DNA from 3 places in the Pseudoalteromonas sp. SR43-2 genome. Region 2 is predicted to be linked to each of the others. Evidence: predicted binding sites of a transcription regulator. Region 2 holds the regulator's gene; each other region holds the start of a gene.
The links. The regulator sigma-54, encoded in region 2, starts transcription at its own class of promoters, with help from an activator protein. The targets are predictions, from matches to a motif close to GTTGGCACGNNNNTNGNNT.

Region 1: H5120_RS04065 (hemerythrin domain-containing protein) is a predicted target of sigma-54. The motif match lies at 2,063-2,081, and genes of this name have one in related genera.
Region 3: glnA (glutamate--ammonia ligase) is a predicted target of sigma-54. The motif match lies at 2,742-2,760, and genes of this name have one in related genera.

What each region holds. Positions count from the first base shown of each region.
Region 1 is NZ_JACJED010000003.1:242,179-248,556, forward strand. Features, by position in the region: gene H5120_RS04050 (GGDEF domain-containing protein) at 1-936, shown strand, start outside; gene H5120_RS04055 (DUF6500 family protein) at 973-1,191, opposite strand; gene H5120_RS04060 (hypothetical protein) at 1,535-1,789, opposite strand; gene H5120_RS04065 (hemerythrin domain-containing protein) at 2,121-2,546, shown strand; gene H5120_RS04070 (hypothetical protein) at 2,640-3,053, opposite strand; gene H5120_RS04075 (TonB-dependent siderophore receptor) at 3,472-5,832, shown strand; gene H5120_RS04080 (FAD-dependent oxidoreductase) at 5,843-6,378, shown strand, end outside.
Region 2 is NZ_JACJED010000001.1:61,481-67,858, reverse strand. Features, by position in the region: gene H5120_RS00365 (KpsF/GutQ family sugar-phosphate isomerase) at 1-323, shown strand, start outside; gene kdsC (3-deoxy-manno-octulosonate-8-phosphatase KdsC) at 324-875, shown strand; gene lptC (LPS export ABC transporter periplasmic protein LptC) at 872-1,426, shown strand; gene lptA (lipopolysaccharide transport periplasmic protein LptA) at 1,416-1,961, shown strand; gene lptB (LPS export ABC transporter ATP-binding protein) at 1,958-2,683, shown strand; gene H5120_RS00340 (RNA polymerase factor sigma-54) at 2,753-4,252, shown strand; gene hpf (ribosome hibernation promoting factor) at 4,279-4,566, shown strand; gene ptsN (PTS IIA-like nitrogen regulatory protein PtsN) at 4,571-5,023, shown strand; gene rapZ (RNase adapter RapZ) at 5,042-5,887, shown strand; gene H5120_RS00320 (HPr family phosphocarrier protein) at 5,930-6,202, shown strand; gene mgtE (magnesium transporter) at 6,335-6,378, shown strand, end outside.
Region 3 is NZ_JACJED010000007.1:36,379-42,756, reverse strand. Features, by position in the region: gene H5120_RS07980 (CBM9 family sugar-binding protein) at 1-120, shown strand, start outside; gene typA (translational GTPase TypA) at 485-2,308, opposite strand; gene glnA (glutamate--ammonia ligase) at 2,816-4,222, shown strand; gene H5120_RS07965 (DUF4124 domain-containing protein) at 4,336-4,857, shown strand; gene glnL (nitrogen regulation protein NR(II)) at 4,940-6,010, shown strand; gene ntrC (nitrogen regulation protein NR(I)) at 6,025-6,378, shown strand, end outside.

The DNA.
Region 1 (6,378 bases), on a different contig from region 2:
TCGCTCATTTTGTTAGCTGACATATATATAAAACTAGATTTACTTGATCAAGCAAATGAAGCAAACGATGAGGTGTTTTTAAACTTAGATAAATTCAGCCGCAGTATTTATAAAGCCGATTTTTTAAGTAAACGCTATGAGCTAAAGCGACGCCTTAACTACACTAACGAGGCTTTTGAAGCAATTGAACAAAAGCTCCTTTATACAAAAAAACACTACGAAGCTACCAGTGAAAGTAATATAAAAACACTACAGGTACAGTTTGAAGTAAAAGAAAAAGAAGAGAAAATACAGCAACTAGAGTACGCAAAAGATATTAGTGAACTACAAGCTAAAGAAGAGTACCAACAAAAAATAATTTGGCGACTCAGCGCTGCTATTGCGTTTATTTTAGTGATTGCTTCATTATTTTTATTTTATCGGCAAGCTCGACAACGTCAAAAATATCACAATATTTCATTAACAGATTATCTAACAAATAGCCCTAATCGCAGAGGAATAATGCGCGCAGCAGAAGCAAAGCTTGATGAAGGTAAAATGACGATAGCAATTGTTGACTTAGACTACTTTAAAAAAGTTAACGACCAATTTGGTCACGATGTTGGGGATTTAGTTCTTATTTCCTTTGCAAAGGCTGCAAAAGAAACACTAAGTGGTGATCATCAGTTTGGCCGCTACGGCGGCGAAGAATGGTTGTTTGCACTAAATTCGGTTGACGAACTAGCTATTCGAGATATCTTTGACCAGCTCGCCACTAGGTTTACCGAGCATTGTAGTAATATAAAAGACCTTCCTAGTAATACAAAAATCACTTTTAGTGTGGGAGCCTCTGTAAGTAGCCCCTTAAAAAGCACACTAGATGTTCTTATTAAGCATGCAGATAAATTACTTTATAAAGCAAAAGAAAACGGAAGAAACCAAGTCGTTGTTGATTAGATAAATACAGCTAAAAGTACTTGCTCAGTTAATTGACTAAAGTCCATCTAAAACCATCTGTTTAATTTTATGTGCTTTTACAAAATGATCTAATTTATGAGTGTGTATCCACCAAGTAGCGGCCTCCATAAGTAGCTCTGGGTCGTCGTTTTTATTGGCAAAAAATGCATAAAAAGAAAGCCCTACATTTTCGCCTTTAGCTGCTATTTTTTTATCGCACACAGTAATTATTTTTGCTCTTAGTTCTTCCCTCATACATACCTTATTTAATTATATTTTTATTATTAAAATACGCCATTTAAAAAGCTAACGATTAGCTGTAAAAGGCTTCTATCAACCAAGCCATGATTCTCAAGCTCTTTATTAGGCGTATTTACTTTTGCAGCTTTGCATTCATTATCTAATGTCTCATTTTTACGTGTATCGGTTTCGTATGCAATATCTGCTTATTCCATACATTTTGCCGAGCCTGCGTAAGGCTTTGCCGCACAAGCGCTCAGTAATAAAAAAAGTGGAATTGCTATCAATAATTGCTTCATAACTAATCCTATTTTTGCGCAACTTATTTACTTTAAATTACAGCTGCAAGTTAGCCTATTTACTTTTCTACCACCATTACAAAAAATTCAAAAAAGAACGTACCGATGGCATCAAAAAAAGTATCATTTTTTTCATCCTTTTTAATTTGTGCGCTAATGCATTGATTGTAAACCTGTGAGCTTGTTTGAGCGCCATTTCGATCAACCATTTCGGCCTCTTCAATGCATAAGTTAGGGTCAGAACGCGGGGCTGCACTACATGCACTCAGTAAAGCGCACAGTAGTAATGCGGCGACGGGGCTTTTTATGTTCATCCTTAAACTATCCTATCAAGTTAACGTGCTACCTGCATTTATATGTGAGAGTAATATATAGGTTGTACCCAAATAACACTGGCACTTTATCACTGCTATAAAATAAACAACCAGTAAATATTTGTAAGGTTCTGTAGGAATTTATACTCACTTTTATAATTGAACTACGCAAAAGCCTGAAATTATTGCATTCATATCACTGTAAAATTTACAGTGATCGCAGCCAAAGAATAAAAAATTAAATTAAATTTATTAAAATACAATAACTTAATATTTGGCATTTAGTTTGCTAGTTAATGATATAAGCAAATAAATTGTAAAAGGACTAGTTATGAATATTTTTGAAGCACTACGTCATGACCATGACAAACAACGAGAATTGGTAGATGCGCTTATTCAAACACACGGCGACACAGAGCAGCGCCACAAGCTAATGGATGAGCTAAAAACAGAATTAGAAAATCACGCAAAATTTGAAGAACGTTACTTTTATAACCCACTTATGTTTGATGACTTAACTCATGAAAAAGCGCGCCACAGCGTAGCTGAACATCACGAAATTGATGAATTAATTGAACAACTTGAAGATACCGAAATGAGCTCGTCTGCATGGTTAGTTGCAGCTAAAAAGCTACACCATTTGGTACATCATCATTTAAGTGAAGAAGAACACGAAGTGTTTCAATTAGCGGGTAAAGCACTTACCGAAGGGCAAAAAGAGAGCCTTGCTGAGCAATACAACGACGCAATGCATTAGTTGCATAACACGCAAACCGACTTCCACACACTCCCTGTGTACTTATTGGTTATAAGCCTTATGGCTTATAACCAATTTTTTACATGTACTTTATTACTTTACAGTAAATTTCACGTCTTGGTCGCGTAATAAGTAAAGTGCAAAACACGCAGCCCACATTGGCCATGCAGTAAAGAATAATAAGTTATTAAAGCCATCTATGTACTGGTTGTAAGAAGAAAGCGTAGATAAGCCATGCATTACAAAAATGATACCGTACGTTATACGCTTTTTAATACCTGCTAAAAATGCTAAAACAAGCACTAACTGCACCGCACCAATAATGTAAGCCACTATATCTGTAGAGCCACTAATACCGTAAAAATGTTCAAAAATACGTGCGCTATGCCCAGGATTAACAAACTTATCGAATGTCCACATAACCATTACAATAAACACGCCTAAACGCAAAGATAAAAGTGACCACTGCAAACGGTTTTGCACATCAGAATTCATTGAACCTGTCATAAAATTTCCTTAAATGAATATTAATAAACGTAGAAGTAAGCTAGACCGTATAAGTTATTTTTTATTTCAAAAATTTTTAATTAAATTCATTAATTAAGCCATGCAGTACTAAAAGTGAAGCTTATTTAAGTAATTTAAAAATGCTGCATAAAAGTTAACTCTTTTAAAATGTTAGCAGGTTGAAAGTAGTCTATAATTAATAAATCCTATTAAAAGCAAACATTTACTTTCACTCTAATACAATCGCCCTATTAATATTTTATCGACTAATAAAACAATAGTACTTAATTACCAACTTTGTAATGCATCTGTTTTGTTATGTTCTAAAAAACAAAAAGAATCAAAATTTTACTGAAAGTTATTTTTAATCCTTTCGGTCTTTATCGCCAACAACATTTTAACCGTAGAGAGAAAACGTTTGAAACACGCATATTTAGCACTTTCCCTAGCCACCATATTAAATACACCACTTAATGCTTTTGCAGCCGAAGAATCAAAATCAGCAAAAGAAGGCGCAATTGAGCGTATTGAGGTGGCAGGCCAAGTTATTAAATCTCAAGGTCTTTCGGTTAAAAATGTCACTGTAGACGGCCCTTTTGGCGACAACTTAGCTCTACGAGATATAGCCCGTTCAGTAACACCAATTTCAAGCGAGTTAATAGAACAACTCAATATTACGACTTTACAAGATGTACTTGCAGTAAGCCCTAATACCTATTCAGCCAGTGGTTTTGGGGCACCAAGCTTACCTACTATTCGTGGGCAACTAGGTGAGCTTTTCCAAGATGGTACACGCCGCCAAGCAGGTAATAATGGCTTTGGTGTGCCGTTATCGTTCAACTCTATAGAACAAATAGATGTAGTAAAAGGCGCGCCACCGGTATTATTTGGCTCAAGCCAACGCAACGGTGGTTTTGTAAACTTACATTCTAAAAAAGCATCAACTGACGACAGTAAAGGCAAAGCAACGGTATCTGCAGGACGATGGGATCAGTACAGCGTTTTAGTTGATTACAGTGCACCTATAGTAAAAGACAAAGTAGGTTTTAGAGTAAGCGCTGAACACATTGATAACGGCAGTTACTACGACTTTTCGGGCACGAAAAGCGACAGCTTATATGCAGCACTTAGGGTGTTACCTGATGACAAGAGCAGCTGGGATATTAACTTTGAGTTATACCAAGTTGAATTTACCGATAACGCAGGTATTAACCGCCCTACTCAAGCCTTAATTGATGATGGCCTTTATATTACCGGCCAAGGCGTGCAAGCCAATGGCAGTACAGTACCTGCAGCTGGTTCTATTGTTTCACCTACTGGGCAAGTAAAAATAGACCGTAGTACAGTACTTACCGACCCTGACAATCAAAACGAAGCCACTACTTATTTACTACACAGTATTTATAAGCGTGAACTTTCAAACAATGCATCTATAAAAAACATTACGTATTTTCAGCACTTACAACGCGAAGAAATTGCACAAAATAGCTTTGTTGAAATTATAGATGGTGCCGATACCGCGCAAAACCGTACCGAATTGACCTACCAATGGAGCAACGAGCAGCAAACAATTTTTGCTTTTGATGTGCGTTACAACCGCGTGCTAGGCTACAGCCAATTTACAACAGAAGCCGACTTACCTATTGATTTAACTGGCCCAATTTCAAATCGCCGCATTCCTTTAACTGATGCACAACAAGCGCGTTTAATTGAAATTAGTCCAGGTGTATTTGTATCCCCTGGTGGTCAGTACGATATTAATAACGATGGCAGCGGCGACTTTAACTTATCAGACACTACCGATTCGCGCTCATGGCAAACGGGTTTTGCTATTCAGCAAGATTCAGATTGGACAGATAAGTTTCATACAAGTGTTGGCTACCGCATAGATTTTTATGACGTAGACGCGCACGACCCAATAGCACCAGAGGGTGAAATTGCAGCGAGCGACAGCATTAACGATAAGCTACATTCGGGGCAAGTAAGCTTTAACTACCGATTAAATGGTGATTACACCACTTATGGTGCAGCAAGTTACAACGAAGCCACATCAAATAGTATGGCTGGCGGCACATCTCTTGGTGGTGATAACACGATTAGCGCACAAAACTTTTCAACCGAAAATACCTTAGTTGAATTTGGTTTGAAATACGCACCAACCGACAGTGATTGGTACGCCGATGGAGCAGTATTCAGCCAACGTCGTAGTTTACGTAATCGTGATGGTAGTAATACCGGCATTCGTACTACCGGCTTTGAAAGCCAAGTATTTTATGATGCTTACCCTTATTGGCTAAGTGCCGGCTACAGCTATATTGACGCTCGCTACGATAATTCTGCAAGTAGCCAAGACTCAGCGCAAGTAGCAGATGCATTTGACAACTCACGTCCAGATATTATTTCAGGTACCAGTGTTGGCGCACCTAGCTTTACCGCGTTTGCACCTTCAAACCGCCAAGTTCAGGGCATCCCTGAGCAATCTTTCAGCTTTAACGGAAATTATTCAATTAATTCGAAATGGCAAACGGGTTTTTCAGGTCTATATACAAAGAGTTACCCATTAGACTTTTTGGCGACAGTAAAAATTCGTGATCAGTACACCCTAAACGTAAATACTAGCTATGCTTTTACGCCTAATACCAAGTTACGATTAGATGTGAACAACGTGACGAATCAAAAAAACTGGCGCCCAGTATTTGAAGGCGGTTACTTTGGTGCAACTTTAGCTTTTCCTGAGTTGCCAATTAACGCCAAGTTAACCCTTACGCATAGTTTTTAAGAGAGAGAACATGATTAAAAAAATATTTCTATTATTGATTGCAGCGGCCGCCGTCGGTCTGTTCTTTCATTTTGACTTACACCAACTACTTACGCTTGATGGCTTAAAAGGGTCGATGGATCAGTTTAACCAATACAAAGAGCAGTCACCGTTACTAGTTATTGGTGGGTTCTTTTTACTATACGTAGTAGTAACTGCTCTCTCTTTACCAGGCGCCGCTATTTTAACACTTGCCGCAGGTGCATTGTTTGGCTTAGTTGAAGGCTTATTGGTTGCATCTTTTGCCTCAACTATTGGCGCAACACTTGCCTTTTTAGTATCGCGTTACTTACTACGTGACACTATTAAACAACGTTTTCCTGAGCGATTAGCCGCCATTGATGCAGGCGTTGAAAAAGAAGGTGGATTTTACTTATTTACGCTTAGATTAGTGCCGGTGTTTCCGTTCTTTTTAATCAACTTACTAATGGGTGTTACTTCAATAAAGTCTTGGACTTACTACTGGGTAAGCCAAGCAGGTATGCTCGCCGGTACATTTGTATTTGT
Region 2 (6,378 bases):
AAACAGTTAAAGATGCCCTAATTGAAATGTCAGCTAAAGGGTTAGGTATGACAGCCATTGTTGATGAAAATCAGCAACTCGTAGGGTTATTTACCGATGGTGACTTACGTCGCATTTTAGAACAAAGAATTGATATTCATACAACACAAATAGATGTTGTTATGACTAAGTCATGTACTACAGCTACGCAAGATATTTTAGCCGCTGAAGCGCTCAATATTATGGAACGTAAACGTATAAATGGCCTAATCGTCGTCAATGAGAAAAACCAACCTATTGGCGCATTAAATATGCAAGACCTATTAAAAGCAGGAGTGTTATAAATGCAATTTGAAGAACTCTATCAACCGCTGAGCGATGATGCAAAAGCACGCGCTAAAAAAGTAAAACTACTTATATGCGATATTGATGGTGTATTTTCTGATGGCCGTATTTACCTTGGCAATCAAGGTGAAGAGCTAAAAGCATTTAATACAAAAGATGGTTTTGGCATTAAAGCACTTATAAACAGTGGCTTTGAAGTAGCTGTTATTACTGGTCGTCATTCACAGATAGTACAACAACGTATGAGCAGCTTAACCGTACAGCATATTTATCAAGGCCAAGAAAATAAGCTCATTGCCTATCAAGAATTAAAAGATAAACTCAACCTTAGCGATGAACAAATTGCTTATATTGGTGATGACGGTCCTGACATGCCTGTTATGGAGTTAGTAGGCTTTGCCGTTGCAGTAAATGATGCCCACCCACTTATTAAGCGTTTGTCACATTATGTAACGCAAATGCCTGGCGGTTTTGGTGCTGTGAGAGAACTCACCGATTTGCTCATGCTTGAAAATGGTAAAACATTGACTACACAAGGCACTAGTTCATGAATGCAGCGCGCATAATATTAAGCGTTTTATTCATTAGCTGTATGGTTTGGCTTTGGTACCCTTATTTTACACAAACAAATATTGTGCCTCAGGCTGAGCCAGAAGTTATTGCTAAGCCTGATTACATTGCTATTGAGCTCAAACAGACAGCCTATGATGAGCAAGGTAAAATTAGCCACAAAGTCACTGCGGCTAAAATGGAGCTATACCAGCAATTAGGTTTCACGTTTTTCGAAAAACCCATTTTTACTTTATATAACGAACAACAAACGTGGCAAATAAATGCAGACGAAGCAACATTATACGAAGATAAACAATTAATTTTAGAAGGTAATGTGGTTGCCAAAAATTTAACCGATAACGCCATGATAGACAAAATCAATGCTGATAATATTCAGGTAGATATAAAGCTATTAACAATGCGTTCGGAGCAACCCGTCATTATCACTGGACCCAATTTAAAAATCACTGGTAAAGGCCTAGAGGCCGACTTAAAAACCGAAGTGATAAAACTAATTAACCATACGCGAACCATATATTATGACCAATAAAATATTAAAATCACTTATAATTCCTACACTTATACTAGCGTTTAATAGTAGTGCTGCAGAGCAAAACACGCAACCTGCTGCCAATCAAATTTCAATAAGTGCCGACAAGCAAGAAGGTCAATTAAAAGCTAATGTCGGGATTTTTGAGAAAAACGTTGAGATAATTCACGGTAATCGCCGCATTACAGCCGATCGCCTCGAAGTACACAAACGCGATGAACTTGGTGATAATAAACAATTATTAATTGCCACAGGTAGCCCTGCGCACTTTGAAGAAAAGCAATCAGATGGCACGACTATGAGCGCCAGTGCTGACGAAGTACGTTATGATGTATCTAAGCGTTTTTTAACGCTTGTTGGTAATGCACAAGTATCGCAAGCCGGACAAAAAATAAATGCTAAAAGCATTACCTACGACATAGAGCAGCAGCTCATCAGTGCCGAAAAAGATGAAAACTCAACTGACCGCGTTCACACAATTTTAGTACCGATCGAAACTAAAAAAAGTAAAAAAGGCGATAAAGGTCAACCATGAGCACATTAAAAGCAGAACTATTGGCAAAAAGCTATAAAGGTCGTGAAGTTGTAAAAAACGTCGGCCTCGAAGTACAAGCTGGCAGTATAGTTGGCTTACTTGGCCCTAACGGTGCTGGTAAAACAACGACTTTTTATATGATCGTAGGGCTTGTTCCTAGCGACAAAGGTAAAATATCTATTGATGATAACGATATTACTCTTTTACCTATGCATAGTCGTGCTAGATTAGGCATAGGCTACTTACCGCAAGAGTCATCAATTTTTAGAAAGCTGACTGTTTATCAAAACTTAATGGCCATTTTAGAAACGCGCAAAGAACTAAATAAACAAGCCAGAGAAGATACGCTCAATAACTTATTAGATGAATTTAGCATACAACACATTCGTGATAGCCAAGGTATGGCATTATCGGGTGGAGAACGTCGTCGTGTAGAAATAGCACGAGCGCTGGCAGCAGATCCTAAATTTATATTACTGGATGAACCGTTTGCCGGTGTTGACCCTATTTCGGTATTAGATATAAAGAAAATAATAGAACATCTTAAAAATCGTGGGATTGGAGTATTAATTACCGACCATAACGTAAGAGAGACCCTTGATGTTTGCGAAAAAGCCTACATTGTTTCTCATGGGGAGCTGATTGCATCAGGTACTCCAGAACACGTATTAAATGATAAAACAGTACGCGATGTTTATTTAGGCGAGCAATTTAGGCTGTAACATTTACGCCATGTCTTTAAGCATCTGCTAGTATTAATTATAACAACATAAAAGGATTGTTAGAGATACATGAGGCAATCACTACAGCTGCGCATGGGCCAGCAACTTACAATGACTCCACAGCTGCAACAAGCTATTCGTTTGTTGCAACTCAGTACATTGGATCTCCAGCAAGAAATACAAGAAGCTCTCGACAGTAATCCACTATTAGAGGTTGAAGAGGCAGACTATTCTGAAGACGCTGCTGGTAAAAACGAGCAAAAAGCTGATACCGATGACATAACTGTTAGCGCATCTGCTGATGATGCTCCGAGCGAATATGAACAAGATACTGGTGAAGCACTTGCAAAAGACACGCTAAGTGACGACATGGCTATGGATGTTAGTTGGGATGAGTACATGAGTGCCGCTCCTGCAGCCTCATCAGGTCCAATGCCTGAAGACGAATCAATATACCAAGGCGCCTCTACTGAAACGCTCCATGAGTATTTAATGTGGCAATTACAACTAACGCCATTTAGCCCTACCGATGAAGCCATCGCTATTGCGATTGTAGAGGCCGTCGATGATTCAGGTATTTTAACATTAAGCTGCGAAGAGATTTTAGAAAGCTTTAATCAAGAAAACGAAGATGATAACGAAGTCGAACTTGATGAAATTGAAGCGGTATTAAAACGCATCCAACTGTTTGATCCTGTGGGTATTGCCGCACGTAGTTTACAAGAGTGTTTGTGTATTCAGCTTAATCAATTTGATAAAGAAACACCTTACATTAATGAAACGAAAATGATTTTAACCGAGCATATTGATCTATTAGCAGCTCGCGACTATCGTACATTAATGAAAAAAACTAAGCTTAAAGAAGAAGAGCTTAAAGAAGTGATGACACTAATACATACTCTCAACCCAAAACCTGCAGATACTATTGTAAGGGAAGAATCTGAGTATGTTATTCCTGATGTGTCAGTTAAAAAAATTAAAGGCCGCTGGGTTGTCGAATTAAACCCAGATAGCATGCCTAAAATTCGTGTTAATAGCCAATACGCGGCAATGTCTCGCACTGTAAAATCAAGTGGCGACAGCCAGTTTATCCGCTCACATTTACAAGAAGCTAAATGGTTTATTAAAAGCTTAGAAAGTAGAAACGACACGCTATTAAAAGTTACTAATTGTATTGTTAAGCAACAACAAGGCTTTTTTGAACATGGCCCTGAAGCCATGAAACCAATGGTTTTAAATGATGTCGCTGAAATGGTAGAAATGCACGAATCGACAATTTCGCGTGTGACTACTCAAAAGTACATGCATACACCCCGTGGTATATTTGAGCTTAAATATTTTTTCTCAAGCCATGTAAGTACTGAAAACGGTGGTGAATGTTCATCTACAGCAATACGTGCGCTTATCCGAAAATTAATCGCAGCAGAAAACTCAGCAAAACCATTGAGTGATAGCAAAATAGCGGATATATTGGCTGAGCAAGGAATTAAAGTAGCGAGACGTACAATCGCAAAATACCGCGAATCTCTTGCTATTCCACCGTCAAATCAGCGTAAAAGTCTGATTTAAGACGCTAAACTAAGAGGGTAATGCTTATGCAACTAAACTTAACTGGTCGTCACGTAGAATTAACCGATTCACTAAGAGACTATATTAATACTAAATTTGCGAAGCTTGAAAGACACTCTGATCATATTAATAATGTTCATGTCATTCTCGATGTAGAAAAGTTAAATCAAAAAGCAGAAGCCACAATACACGTAAGCGGTGCTGAGCTATTTGCCTCTACAGAACATCAAGATATGTATGCCGCTATTGACTCGTTGATCGACAAGCTCGATCGCCAAGTAATCAAACACAAAGAGAAGCTTGCTCGACACTAATATGATGAAATTAAGTTCACTTATATGCCAGGACTGCAGCAAAGCTGCGGTCCTTTTTAATAGCAAAAAAAGAATTTTAGAGTTCATTAGCGAACTTGCTCACGACAAACTTCCGTATTTACCGCAACAAGATATTCTTAATGCTTTAATGAGCAGAGAGAAATTAGGTAGTACAGGTATAGGGCGTGGCATTGCTATTCCTCATGGAAGAATGAGCGGTGCAGAAGAGCCTTTGGCTTTAGTGCTCGTTAGCGAAACTCCAATAAACTTTGATGCAATCGATAATCGCCCTGTTGATATTTTTGTCGCACTCATCGTACCAGATGGCGATAACCAGCAGCACTTAAAGACTCTAGCAACCATTGCTGATAAACTAAACAACAAAGATTTTTGTAAACAGTTACGCAGTGCAAAATCTGATACTGAGCTTTACCAAGTTATTGTCGATCAATCATAGTTTTATAAAGGGTGTTAAATGGAGTTAATTATCATAAGCGGCCGTTCTGGTTCTGGAAAGTCGGTTGCTTTGCGCGTTGTAGAAGATTTAGGTTATTATTGCGTTGATAATATTCCAGTAAACCTACTACCTTCATTAGTTCGCAGTGTGTCTGATAGCTACGATAAAATTGCTGTTAGCATAGATGTGCGCAACATCCCTAAAGAACAAGATGAATTTAACGATATTCTTGAATACTTACCAGGCTTTGCAAACCCTACGTTATTTTATTTAGATAGCGACGATCAGACATTGATCAAACGCTTTTCTGAAACACGCAGATTACACCCACTATCAATAGACTCGTTGCCGCTTGATTTAGCCATCAAAAAAGAAAAAGAATTACTTGATGTATTAACCACTCGCGCCGACTTTATGATAGATACGACTGATTTAAGTGTTCATCAACTCGCTGAATCTATTCGTGAAAAGATTTTAGGTAAAAAAGATAAGCAACTGATTGTCACATTTGAATCATTTGGTTTTAAACACGGTATACCAAAAGAAGCAGACTACGTATTTGATGCACGCTTTTTACCAAATCCACACTGGGAACCAGAGTTAAAGCCTTTAAATGGGTTAGATCAACCGGTTAAAGACTATTTAGCTAATCACAGCATAGTGCAAAAATTCACATGGCAAATTCAAACATTTGTACAAACGTGGTTACCGCATTTAGAACGAAATAACCGCAGTTATTTAACCATTGCTATTGGGTGTACAGGCGGGCAACATCGTTCTGTGTATTTAGCGCAAACTATCGGTGAAAGTTTTGCAATGACACATCCCAATGTAAAAATTCGCCATCGCGAACAAGAAAAATAATATAGCTGAATAATCACCTGTTCAGCTTAGGTAGAGTAAGTTATGCATTGTGAAGATACCTTTTTAATAAAAAACAAATTAGGCTTGCACGCCAGAGCAGCTACTGTGCTTGCGCAATTAGCAGTACAATTTGATGCGACAATCACATTATTCCAAGATGACAAAGAAGCAGCAGGCGATAGCGTACTTGCACTAATGTTACTTGAAAGTAGCCAAGGAAAAGAAGTTAAAGTTGTTTGTAAAGGCCCTGATTCTGAGCAAGCTTTACACGCTGTTGGAGAATTAATAGCACAACGCTTTAATGAACAAGAATAACCTGTTTTATAAAAACAATATTCGCATTACTAATGCTTCAATTAAAACAGATATATAAAATAGATAGGTTAGTAACGCCAGTTAACTCACCTCCCCCCCATAAAGTAATATAACAATTTATAAAGGACGCCAATGCCTGAAGCTTTTGAACAAGATTACCCACTACAGCAACTAAA
Region 3 (6,378 bases), on a different contig from region 2:
AGTGACGTGCGCGAGCACTTTATGGGCTCACACGAAGTACAACCAGTAAATGGCGACAGAAATCGTGGTTTTATAGATGCCGACGTATTTGGCAAAATAACCCTACTCCCTAAAAAGTAAGTTACTACCAATAAAATAATTGAACACGTATGTTGGGTTGAGCGAAGCTAAACCCAACGACCCCCCACCAAAAAACACTGATACTTCGCATTATCAGCTGTTTCCGCTCTCTCTTTCTCTTCTCATTCCCTTCTCCTTGTGCAAAAGATCTTTAAGTAAATTATTCACAAAGAGGTTAAGAGGCGCTGCGCTTTTAGAGGTAAATATATTTATGGAAATTTCATCTCAAAACAGTAGTCATATAATTTTGAACTAAATACTTTCAACTAACAACTATAGCTAACAGCTCTTATTTTCATCCACAAAAAAGCCGCTGTATTTTGCAATACAGCGGCTTTTAAAATCATTATTCTAAATTAATAGATTATGACTTAGGTGCACGACCCGCACGTTTACGTTCGTTTTCTGTAAGGTGTTTCTTACGGATACGAATGTTTAGTGGAGTAACTTCAACTAGCTCGTCATCATCGATGAACTCAAGCGCTTGCTCAAGTGAGTAGTTAAGGTGCGGAGAAAGCGTTTGCGCTTCATCAGTACCAGATGCACGTACGTTAGTTAACTGCTTACCTTTAAGGGCGTTAACTGTAAGGTCGTTATCACGGTTATGAATACCGATAACCATACCTTCGTATACTTCAACACCGTGACCGATGAATAAACGGCCGCGCTCTTGTAAGTTGAATAATGCGTTAGTAAGTGCTTTACCAGTTGCGTTTGCAATCATTACGCCGTTCTTACGAACACCGATAGCGCCACCTTTATGAGGACCATAATGATCGAACGTATGGTACATAAGACCAGAACCCGAAGTAAGCGTCATGAAATCAGTTTGGAAACCAATTAAACCACGGCTTGGGATCATGAAGTCTAAACGCATACGGCCTTTGCCATCTGGAGTCATGTTAGTAAGTTCACCTTTACGTAGGCCAACTTGTTCCATAACAGAACCTTGATGCTCTTCTTGACAGTCAATAGTCACTGTTTCAAACGGTTCTTCTAGAACGCCATCTACAGTACGTAAGATAACTTCTGGACGAGAAACTGAAAGCTCGTAACCTTCACGACGCATGTTTTCGATTAAGATACCTAGGTGTAATTCACCACGACCAGAAACACGGAAGCTATCTGGGCTTGCAGTATCTTCAACGCGAAGTGCTACGTTGTGTACTAATTCTTTGTCTAAACGCTCACGGATATTACGTGACGTTACAAACTTACCTTCTTTACCACAGAAAGGTGAGTTATTTACAGAGAATGTCATTGTTACAGTTGGCTCATCAACACTTAGTGGTGGTAATGCTTCAACGTTTCCTGGGAAACAAACTGTATCAGAAATCTTAAGCTCACCAATACCTGTTACAGTTACGATGTTACCAGCGTAAGCTCTATCAGTTTCGATACGCTCAAGACCTAGGTAGCTTTGTACTGCACCAATTTTACCATTACGTGTAGTGCCATCAGCACTGATAATAGTAACTTGTTGGTTAGGAGCAACAGAACCACGTTTAATACGACCAATACCAACTACACCAACATAAGAGTTGTAATCTAGTTGAGAAATTTGCATTTGGAAGTCACCTTCAGGATCTGCATCCGGTGGTGATACTTCTTCAACGATCATCTTGAACATAGGTTCCATGTTGTCTGATGGTTCGTCTAAATCTAGTGTTGCCCAACCGTTGATTGCTGAAGCGTAGATTACTTTAAAGTCTAACTGTTCGTCAGTCGCGCCAAGGTTGTCGAATAAATCAAAGATTTGATCCATAACCCAATCTGGACGAGCGCCTGGCTTATCAATTTTATTGATAACGACGATTGGCTTTAAGCCTTGCGCGAATGCTTTTTGCGTAACGAAACGCGTTTGCGGCATTGGACCTTCTTGAGCATCAACAAGTAATAATACTGAGTCAGCCATCGAAAGTACGCGTTCAACTTCACCACCGAAATCGGCGTGTCCCGGGGTATCTACGATATTGATATGGTAGTCATTCCAAGAAATGGCTGTGTTTTTAGCCAAAATGGTAATACCACGTTCTTTCTCAATGTCGTTTGAGTCCATCACGCGCTCTTCGTTACCGCCGCGTGTTTCTAATGTACCTGATTGCTCAAGTAGTTTGTCAACCAGTGTTGTTTTACCATGGTCAACGTGCGCGATAATCGCTATATTTCTTAACTGTTCGATGCTCATATATTTACTCAGAGAAATTAAATTCTCATTGATCCTGCAAGATCTACGCACTCATCCACGCTTTCGCGAGATGTCCCAGCATAGGATTTAAAAGGGCGCATATTATCCCTCATTAATGACATGGATGAAAGTTTATCCAATATAAATTTCAAAACTTTCTCAATACTTTTACTAAGTATCTGTTTTATATATGACAATTATATGAATTAAATTTCAAATTTTTTTTGAAAAACAGCCTTTTTGGCTATTTTGCTGATCTTTTTGGTACTCTTTTGCATTTAGGTTATGCTATTTCAGAGCGATTAAATTAGCAGCAAATTGTGCCCTGTAAATTTTGCACCAAAAAGGAAAATTTACGCACCAACATAGTGCGTTTGTACATTCCATTTTGATGCAACGATATTTTTTTAATTTATAAACAGCTAGTTATAAAAATGGCACAAAATCAGCTTAGTAAATCCCAAAGCAATTATGCAGCAATAACAAAACCCAATAGTTGGAGGACACATGTCACAATCGGTTTTAGATTTTATTAAAGAAAATGACGTTAAGTTCATTGATTTACGCTTTACTGACACTAAGGGTAAAGAACAACATGTATCTATTCCTCATCACCAAGTTGATGAAGACTTTTTTGAAGACGGTAAAATGTTTGACGGTTCTTCAATTGCAGGCTGGAAAGGCATAAACGAATCAGACATGGTATTAATGCCAGTTGCTGAATCAATCAAACTAGACCCTTTCACTGAAGAATCAACATTAATCGTACGTTGTGACGTAGTAGAGCCTTCAACACTTCAAGGTTATGAGCGCGACCCGCGTTCTGTTGCTAAGCGTGCTGAAGATTACATGCGCTCTACAGGTATTGCAGATACAGTTTTATTTGGCCCTGAGCCAGAATTTTTCGTATTTGACGACGTTAAATACAAATCAGATATGTCTGGTTCTATGTACAAAATCGATTCTAAGCAAGCTGCTTGGAACTCAGATAAAGAATATGCAGATGGCAACACAGGTCACCGTCCAGGTATTAAAGGCGGTTACTTCCCAGTTGCTCCTGTTGATGACTTCCAAGATTGGCGTTCAGCTACGTGTCTAGTTCTAGAAGAAATGGGCCAAGTAGTAGAAGCACATCACCACGAAGTTGCAACAGCAGGTCAAAACGAGATTGCTACTCGCTTTAATACAATGGTATTAAAAGCGGATGAAATCCAAGAAATGAAATATGTTATCCATAACATGGCTCACTTATACGGTAAAACAGCAACGTTTATGCCTAAGCCAGTTGTTGGTGATAACGGTTCTGGTATGCATTGTCACCAGTCACTTGCTAAAGATGGTGTAAACCTTTTTGCTGGTGATAAGTACGGCGGCCTTTCTGAAGATGCGCTTTACTACATCGGCGGTATCATCAAGCATGCTAAAGCAATTAACGCTTTTGCAAACGCCTCTACTAACTCGTACAAACGTTTAGTACCAGGTTTTGAAGCACCAGTTATGCTTGCATACTCTGCACGTAACCGTTCTGCATCAATCCGTATCCCAGTGGTTCCATCTGAAAAAGGTCGTCGTATTGAAGTACGCTTCCCAGATCCAACAGCTAACCCATACCTTGCTTTCTCAGCAATGCTTATGGCTGGCCTTGATGGTATCAAAAACAAGATCCACCCTGGCGATGCTATGGATAAAGATTTATATGACTTACCAGCTGAAGAAGCAGCAGAAATCCCAACTGTTGCAGCATCACTTGACGAAGCACTATCTGCACTTAGCGCAGACCGTGAATTCTTAACTCAAGGTGGTGTATTCACTGACGACTTAATCGATGCTTACATCGAACTTAAATCTAAAGAAGTTGAAAAGCTTAACATGACAACTCACCCAGTTGAGTTTGAAATGTACTACAGCTGTTAATTTAGCTGTATAAAATATGTGTGTTCTCAAGCCCGCTTTGCGGGCTTTTTTAATGGTAAAATTAATCAATCTCCACTAAAGTTAAGTTACCGACAAAAATGCAGGGCTGCAGAGTGAACAACAAGATTTTATTACTATTAATTGCTTTAGGATTAAGCAATTATGGTTACGCTGGTGAAACAAAGATATACGCTTGGAAAGATAAAAATGGCGTATTAGTGTTCTCTGACACCCCTCATAAAGGTGCTAAAGAGGTAAAGCTTACCAGCCAAGATCTTAATATGCCTGCAACAAATACTGACATTTTTGACGAGCAACCCCAGCCCCAACAAGCGGCCTTTAGTATTGCCATTTCCTCACCTGATCATAACCAGACTATTCGTGAAAATACCGGCACTGTTTATGTTACTAGCCGAATAAAACCACGCTTTGAAACTGGTTTTACTATACAACTTTTTATTGATGGCAAAGCACATGGCCCAGCCAGTGACAGTTCAACCTTTGCAATAAGAGATGTAGAACGTGGTGAGCACACACTACAATTAAAGCTTTTTAATAGTAAAAACCAAGTTATTGCTATAAGTGAGCCCTGCATATTTTTTATGCACCGAAAAGGGCTAAACCTAAGTAACTAAATTGGGGCATTACTAAACGTGCAGCAGTGTATTTTACTATATAACTTGCTTGTAAACATTCACGCACTAAAATGGTGCAGCTATGATTAATAATAAAAACTTTAGCCCTGAGCTACTCGATGCTATTTGGCAAAATCAAACAACCGCTATCATGTTGCTTGATAAAAACTTCACCGTTGTCTATGCCAATACCAGTACTAGCGAACTGCTTGGCCTTGGTAACAAGCGCCTATTAGATCAGCCTTTCGATAGTCTTTTTAATTACCATTCAATCGATTTGCAGCGTATAGAACAATACTCATTAGTTGAAGGTGTAGATTGCCAGCAGCACAGAGCTGACGTGGTTTTTAGCGATTCTCGCCATGCAAAAGTAGCCGTAAGTACACGACAAATTAAGTTTGATGGCTCACTTTATATTTTATTTGAGTGGCGCCAAACTGATGACGAAATTAAGCACGACCAAGCGTCTAATCAAATGCATCAATACCAAGCAGCCCGAAATCTAATTAGAGGCTTAGCTCACGAAATTAAAAATCCTTTAGGTGGAATTCGCGGAGCGGCGCAGTTATTGCAGTATGAGGTTGATCAACAAGAAAGAGACCAATGTGCTGAGCTTATCATTGAGCAAGCCGACCGATTACGTGAATTAGTAGATAGGCTTTTAGGGCCAAATCAGCTTCCGCAAAAATCGTATGGCAATATACATCAATCACTTGAATCAGTTGCACGACTAAGTACGTTAGATAATTGTTCTAACATTAGCTTGGTTAAGGATTACGACCCAAGCATTCCTGATGTATACATTGATCAAGGTAAAATTCAGCAAGTAGTATTAAACATTGTTCGAAATGCTCAGCAGGCGCTTGTAGATGGCGGTGAAATAACAATAAAAACCCGCATTAATCATCAACATCGTCGCCCAGGTAAAGCACCTAAAAAAGCCTTGTTGATTCAAATATCTGATAACGGACCAGGTATTGATCCCAGTGTACGTGAAACACTGTTCTACCCTATGATCACCAATAAAGAAGATGGCTCAGGGTTAGGACTCTCAATAGCGCAAACGCTGATAGATCAACATGATGGCTATATAGAATGTGATAGCTGGCCTGGACATACTGAATTTAATATCTATCTGCCCTTTGCAGATTAATGTTTGGAGTTTGCATGAAAACAGTTTGGCTTGTAGATGATGATGCTTCTATTCGATTTGTACTTGAAAAAGCACTAACCCGTGCAGGGTTTAACGCAGAAAGCTTTGCTAATGCGCAAGATGTATTAAGCGCATTAAAGTTTAGTCAACCTACTGTTTTAGTTTCGGACGTACGAATGCCTGGTTTGGATGGCATGGCGTTGCTTGAGCTTATAGCAGAGCAAAACCCTGGGCTGCCAGTTATTATAATGACTGCCCACTCAGATTTGGATTCTGCAGTTAATGCATTCCAAAAAGGTGCTTTTGAATACCTAGCTAAGCCGTTTGATTTAAACGAAGCAGTGGCGCTAGTCGAGAGCGCATGCAGA